Selenomonas sputigena: one gene and its partner. The protein of the gene in region 1 interacts with the protein of each later gene in a pairwise test. Links are inferred from orthologs where the notes say so. Each region holds a gene or a part of one and is shown in the gene's direction. Other genes may lie near its edges.

Evidence for each region.
Region 2: the proteins of OL236_RS06215 (region 1) and ftsZ interact in binary tests that used the Bacillus subtilis proteins (3 or more experiments, as listed by UniProt). The link is inferred for Selenomonas sputigena from one-to-one orthologs.

What each region holds. Positions count from the first base shown.
Region 1 is NZ_CP110383.1:1,277,595-1,280,755, reverse strand. The notes cover bases 290-3,133. They hold OL236_RS06215 (MGDG synthase family glycosyltransferase), read left to right. Parts: upstream 290-1,068; coding sequence 1,069-2,199; downstream 2,200-3,133. Other genes in these bases: OL236_RS06205 (FtsB family cell division protein), read left to right, coding at 2,765-3,061; OL236_RS06210 (hypothetical protein), read left to right, coding at 2,239-2,685; OL236_RS06220 (SDR family NAD(P)-dependent oxidoreductase), read left to right, coding at 290-946. Outside these bases: OL236_RS06225 (HU family DNA-binding protein), read left to right, coding at 1-115; more of OL236_RS06220, read left to right, coding at 194-289. UniProt on the Bacillus subtilis protein: Processive glucosyltransferase involved in the biosynthesis of both the bilayer- and non-bilayer-forming membrane glucolipids.
Region 2 is NZ_CP110383.1:147,852-151,065, forward strand. Bases 31-2,927 are described here. They hold ftsZ (cell division protein FtsZ), read left to right. Parts: upstream 31-869; coding sequence 870-1,985; downstream 1,986-2,927. Other genes in these bases: OL236_RS00735 (DUF881 domain-containing protein), read left to right, coding at 31-380; OL236_RS00740 (small basic family protein), read left to right, coding at 377-712; OL236_RS00750 (phosphodiester glycosidase family protein), read left to right, coding at 2,182-2,927. Also shown: more of OL236_RS00735, read left to right, coding at 1-30; more of OL236_RS00750, read left to right, coding at 2,928-3,214. UniProt on the Bacillus subtilis protein: Essential cell division protein that forms a contractile ring structure (Z ring) at the future cell division site. The regulation of the ring assembly controls the timing and the location of cell division.

The sequences.
Region 1 (3,161 bases):
CGCTGCCCGTACCGGCCGCAATCCGCAGACGGGCAAGGAAATCAAGATTGCCGCTTCGAGGAATCCTGTTTTCAAGGCTGGCAAGGCATTGAAGGATGCTGTCAACAACAAGTGAGCACGGTGGCTCTCCGAGGGCTGGGTTTTTACCCAGCCTTTTTTCGTAGCATTTTGCAGTTTTCGAGAGGTGGTTCGCATGAATCGCGTTGTTCTTCTTACGGGCGGCACGTCGGGCATCGGCCTTGCGGCGGCGCGTCTTTTCCTGCAGGCGGGCAGCACGGTCGCTCTGGCGGGGCGCTCGGCGACGCGCGGCGAGGCGGCGCTCGCTTCGTTAGGTGAATTGGCGCTCGATGGGCGCGCCGCGTTCTTCGCCGCCGACCTGCGCCGCGCCGATGAGGCGAGGCGGCTCGTGGGTGCGGTGTGCGAACGCTTTTCGCGACTCGATGTTCTCGTGAATTCGGCAGGGATCTATTTGGAACGCGCGTTGGAAGAATTGACAGAAGAGGAATTCGAGGACGTCATGGACACGAACGTCAAGGGCACCTTTTTCACAACACAGGCGGCGCTTGCGCCCTTGAAGGAGAGTCGCGGCAGCATTGTCAATCTTTCGTCTGACGCGGGGATTCACGGCAATTTCCTGTGCACGGCCTACTGCGCATCGAAGGGCGCCGTGACGCTCTTCACAAAATCTCTGGCCTTGGAACTCGCGCCTTTCGGCGTGCGCGTGAACTGCGTGTGCCCCGGAGATGTTGCGACACCGATGACGGAGGCGCAGCTGCAGGATGCTCCTGACCGTGAAGAGGCTCTGCGGCAGATGTCGGGCGTCTATCCGCTCGGTCGTATCGCGCGGGCGGAAGAAGTCGCCGATATTATTTTTTTTCTGACCTCCGATGCCGCTTCCTTCGTGACGGGCGCGGCGTGGAGCGTGGACGGCGGCCTTACGGCTTGAGGAGGCAGGCGGCAGCGAACGTCTGTTTCGTTGTATCTCCTCCTTGCTTGTGCTAAAATAGAGGGCATAACAAAGGAGAATTGTTTGACTATTTCATTTTCAAGAGTGAAGGAAGGTCGGTTATGGCGGCTCGCAGCTATCTGATCGTAGCGGCGTCGATCGGCTCTGGACACATGAAGGCGGCGGAAGCCTTGGCAGCGGCTCTTTTGCGGGCGGAGCCGAAGGCGCATGTGGCGGTCGTCGACTTCACGAGGCGCGATACGGCATGGGTCACTTGGTTCATGAAGGCGGCCTATCTGAAGATGCTGCACTTCATGCCGAACCTTTACCAGCTACTCTATCGTTTCACGGGGCACAGGCAGGGCGCTTCGCCCGTGCAGAAGCTCATCGCTTCCTTGACGAAGCGCAACATGCGCAGACTTGTGCGTCTCCATGCAGCGGACACGGTGATCTGCACGCATCCTTTTCCCGAGGGTGCGGCGTCGTGTCTCAAGAAGAGCGGCGAGGAAGATTTCTTTTTTGCCACGGTTCTTACGGACTACAGCGTGCATCGCATGTGGTTCTATCCGGGTGTCGACGCCTTCTTTGTCGCGACGGAGAGGATGCGGCGCAGCCTCGTCAAGGAAGGCTGTGCAGCGACGGCGGTTCATGCGACGGGCATTCCGATTCTGCCGCTGTCCCCAGCAGATTTTGACCGTGCGGCGATTTGCGAAAGGCTGGGACTCAGCGAGTCGCTTCCTACAATCCTCGTCATGGGCGGCGGGCTTGGACTCGGCGATGTGGCTCAGTCTCTTGAAAAGCTTGAGGATGTCGCAGAAAAGCTGCAGATCCTCGTTGTTGCAGGGAAGAACGAGCGCCTTCTTGCTTGGGTCAAAGCACACGCCGTGCGCTCGCACCATGCGGTTCGCGCCTGGGGGTACACCAATGCGGTGCCTGATCTGATGGCGGTTGCAGCGCTTCTCATATCGAAGCCTGGCGCATTGACCATCAGCGAGGCGTGGGCGATGGGCGTGCCGCTGATCCTGCATGAGCCGATTCCAGGGCCGGAGCTTGAGAATGCGATGATTGCAAGCGAGCGCGGTACGGCGGTTTGGCTCGGCAAGGGCGAGAATCTGGCGGCTCTCGTCATGGGGTTGCTGGGGGACGCGTCGCGTCTCGCCTCCATGCGCGAGGCGGCGCTTCTCGCAAGCCGCCCCGCAGCGGCGCAGGAGATCGCACAGTTTCTGCAGATGGCAGGCGCAAGCGTCGGTTGACGAATATGGTTTTTACGATTTCGGGCGAGGGTGGTTTTTGTGGCAGTATCGAAATTGGAAAAGGACGCGAACGGCGCGTTTCTCTGTCCGCAGTGCGGCAGGCCACTTCGCACGGTTGAGGGCGGCACGGTCATGATTCGGGGCGGCAAGGCGGATTTGGAAAGTGTGAAGCCGCGCTACGAATGCGACAACTGCAGAGTGTTTTACCGCGAGCTTCTGAATTCGGGTTATTACGATGTGTTTGACATGCCGAAAATCAAGGCAGTCGGCGATCTCACGCCGACGATTCTGCGCGTTGACGCCGAGGGACACGCGCCGTGCCCTCGCTGCGGCGGGCAGCTCGACCTCGTCGAATGGCAGCCCGTTCATCTCGTGGACGGCAAGGCGGATATGGAAAACGTCTCGCCGCACTTTCGCTGTGCGAGCTGCGATTCCATATTTCGTCGCATAGCGACGACAGAATATTTCCAGTGGGCGGAGAAGTAGCCGTCCCGATCGCAGAAAGAAGATGCTCCGTGCAGCTGTACGGGCAGGAGAAGCGCATCGATGTGCACGGAAGGTCGTGATGGAGATGGTAACGGAAAGCAAGCGCAGGGGACACCGACTCGACTGGTTCGTCGTCGTCATCCTTTGCGTGCTCGGGTACTTCTCCTACACGATGATCGATCAGCAGATTCACCTGAACGAGCTTGACCGCGACTGCGCGGCGGCGCAGCAGCGTCTGGAAACAGCGCAGCGGGAGAACGCAGAGCTTAAGGACCTCAAGGCAAAGCTCGACGATCCCGTTTACATCGAGAAGACGGCACGCGAAGAGCTAGGCATGACGCACGAGGGCGAGCTGCCGTATATCGCGAAGAAGTGAGAAGAGGCTGCCGCATGAGTCGATGAGACGCATGTAGCGGTCTCTTTTTGTTTTCTCGTTTCACGCGCGGATTTTCTTGACAGCGCAAAAGGCGCAAGAG
Region 2 (3,214 bases), 1.1 Mb from region 1 along the record:
ATCCGAACCTCTACCTCATTCATGACGACGATCTCCTGCGCGTCATCAACGAACTGCGTGCCGCAGGGGCAGAGGCCGTGTCCATCAATGGGCAGAGGCTCACGGGCACGTCGGAGATCCGCTGCGCGGGGCCGACGCTCTCCGTCAACAATGTGCGTTCGGCACCGCCCTACAAGATTCATGCCATCGGCGACCCCGACAGTTTGGAGAAGTCGATCAAGATGCGTGGCGGCGTCGAGGACACTCTGAAGGTCTGGGGCATACAGATCGACGTCAAGAAGGAAGAGCATGTCGAGGTGCCCGCCTACAAGGGCGCGGCGTCGTTCAAGTACGCGAAAGCCATCGAAACGCTTTCGGATGAAAAGGAGGGAGCAAGATGATCCTGCCCGTTCTCGGACTTCTCGTCGGCGTCGCCGTCGGCATGCTCTCGCCGATCACTGTGCCGCTCGCCTACGCGAAGCTTTCCTCCGTCGCCTTGCTCGCCTCGCTCGATTCCGTTTTCGGCGGCCTGCGGGCGGCGTCGGAAAACCACTTCGACAATGCCGTATTCATCTCGGGCTTCTTTATGAACGCTCTCATGGCCGCCTTTCTCGTCTACATCGGCGATCGGCTCGGCATCGACCTCTACTATGTGGCGCTCTTGGCGTTCGGCTTGCGTGTCTTCCAGAATCTGGCGATTCTGCGCCGTCATTTCTTCGAAAAGCATAATTAGAGAGGCAAAAAGAGAAAAAAGCAAGCATTTTCATAATTTTTTTATGGCGTACGTATTAAAATAATGATAGAATGGTAGGGAAACTTTTGAGGACGACTGCCGTACTCCCTCTGGTGGGACGAAAGGCGGACTATGCTATATTTTGGGGGTTGCTATCGTGTTTGAATTGGATGATATGGGTTTGGACCAGTTCGCCAAGATCAAGGTCATTGGCGTGGGAGGCGGCGGCAGCAATGCTGTGAACCGCATGATTTCAGCGGGATTGCAGGGCGTGGAGTTTATCGCTGTCAACACGGACGCGCAGGCTCTTTTGCACGCGATGGCGCCGAAACGCATCCAGATCGGCGAGAAACTTACGCGCGGCCTCGGTGCGGGTGCGCGTCCTGAGATCGGCGAGCAGGCGGCGGAGGAGAGCCGCGATGACATCCTGCAGTCGCTGCAGGGCGCGGACATGGTCTTCGTGACCGCCGGCATGGGCGGCGGCACGGGCACGGGAGCGGCGCCCGTCGTCGCTGAGTGTGCGCGTGAGATCGGCGCTCTGACCGTCGGGGTCGTCACACGCCCCTTCACGTTTGAAGGACGTCTGCGCCAGAAGAAGGCGGAGGCGGGCATCGATAAGCTGCAGCAGCACGTCGACACGATCATCACGATTCCGAATGACCGCCTGCTGCAGGTCGTCGACAAGAAGACCTCGATCACGGATGCGTTCAGCTTCGCCGACGACGTCCTGCGCCAGGGCGTCAAGGGCATTTCCGACCTCATCGCTGTGCCGGGGCTGATCAACCTCGACTTCGCTGACGTCAAGTCCATCATGAGCAATGCAGGTTCGGCGCTCATGGGCATCGGCGAGGCGACGGGCGAGAACGCCGCAGTCGCCGCCGCCAAGTACGCGATCGAGTCGCCGCTCTTGGAGACGAGCATCGAAGGGGCGCACGGCGTTCTCCTCAATATCTCCAGCTCGGCGGAGAACCTCAGCATGTACGAAGTCAACGAAGCCTCGTCGACGATTCAGGAGGCCGTCAACGTCGATGCGAACATCATCTTCGGCGCTTCCCTCGACGAAACGCTCGGCGATACCGTGCGCGTGACCGTCATCGCGACGGGATTTGACAACGATACGGTAGGCATCCAGCGTCCCGCTGCGACGGCTGCCCAGGGAAAGCCCGCGCAGCCCGGCGCAAAGCCCGTCCCCCAGGCCGACACGCCGCTGCCGAAGGCGCCGAGCTTCAGCAACTTCGACATCCCCGAATGGATGAATCGAAAGCGCGACTGAGGACGTGCGGAGAAATAACGCGAAAAACAACAGGCATCTTTCCGATGATGGAAGGATGCCTGTTTTGCGTGTGCATGATGCGGCGCATGTTCCGTTCCTTCGTTAAAGGATTTTCAGTCAAAGATTTTCCACCGATTCGCTTGAATCCGTGCTATAATAGTCTTCACTAGATGGATTTTGAGGGGATGGCGAGAGTATGAGGAAGATGGCGCTGAGTCTGGCTTTGGCTCTGGCGGTGGCCTTGGGAACAGATGCCGTTTCTTTTGCGGCACTGCCGCAAACGCAGGCTCGTGTGCAGGTGCAGCAGCAAGCGGCGAAGACGCTGACGGGCGTGCGCTTTGGTACGAGCGACGAGCGTGAGCGCGTCGTCTTCGACTTGACGACGCTGCCCGCCTACGAAGTCCATACGGAAAACGACGGACAGAGGATCGTGCTTTTCCTTGCGGGCGCACGCAGTCAGGCCGTGCAGCCGGAGATTTCGGGCAGCATGGTCGAGAACGTGCGTGTATCGGCCGTGCCGCAGGGCGTCAAGGTCGTCATCGATCTTGCGGCGCCGGCATCTTACGAGGTCAAGACGCTGGCGAACCCGACGCGCCTCTTCATCGATGTACAGAAAGAGTATGAGGTCGTTTCTGAGGAGACGCCTGCGCCCGGTTTGAAGCTCTCGACGCTCAAGAGGCTCGACGCTCGCGGCCGCCTGACGGGATGGGTGCTGGAGGCTGATCCTGCTCGCTACCGCGTTGTGCCTGTACTCGCCAAGGGAGCTGTGCCAGGACGCGCCACGGTCAGCGCGATGTCGGATATGGCAGAAGCCGCCGCGGCGATCAATGCATCCTACTTTGCACCGAGCGGCGAGATCCTTGGCCTTTTGAAGCTGGACGGCACGATCGTCGGCACGACGTACTTTCGGCGCAGCGCCGTGGGGTTTGCCGCTGACGGCAGGACATATTTCGGCCCTGTCGATTACAGCGGAACGGTGACGCTCGGCAAGAGAAGCTGGCCCGTGGGCGGCGTCGATGCGGAGCGCGGCGAGGACAGTCTCGTGATTTACAATCATTACTATGGCTCGACGACGCGCACGAATGAATATGGACAGGAGTACATTGTTCGAGGCGGCAGGGTCGCTGCGGTCAACTTGTCGGACAGCCCAATTCCGAAAGACGGCCTCGTCATCTCAGTGCACGGCAAGGCGAAGGACGCCTTCGCCCAAGTGAAGGTCGGCGACGCCG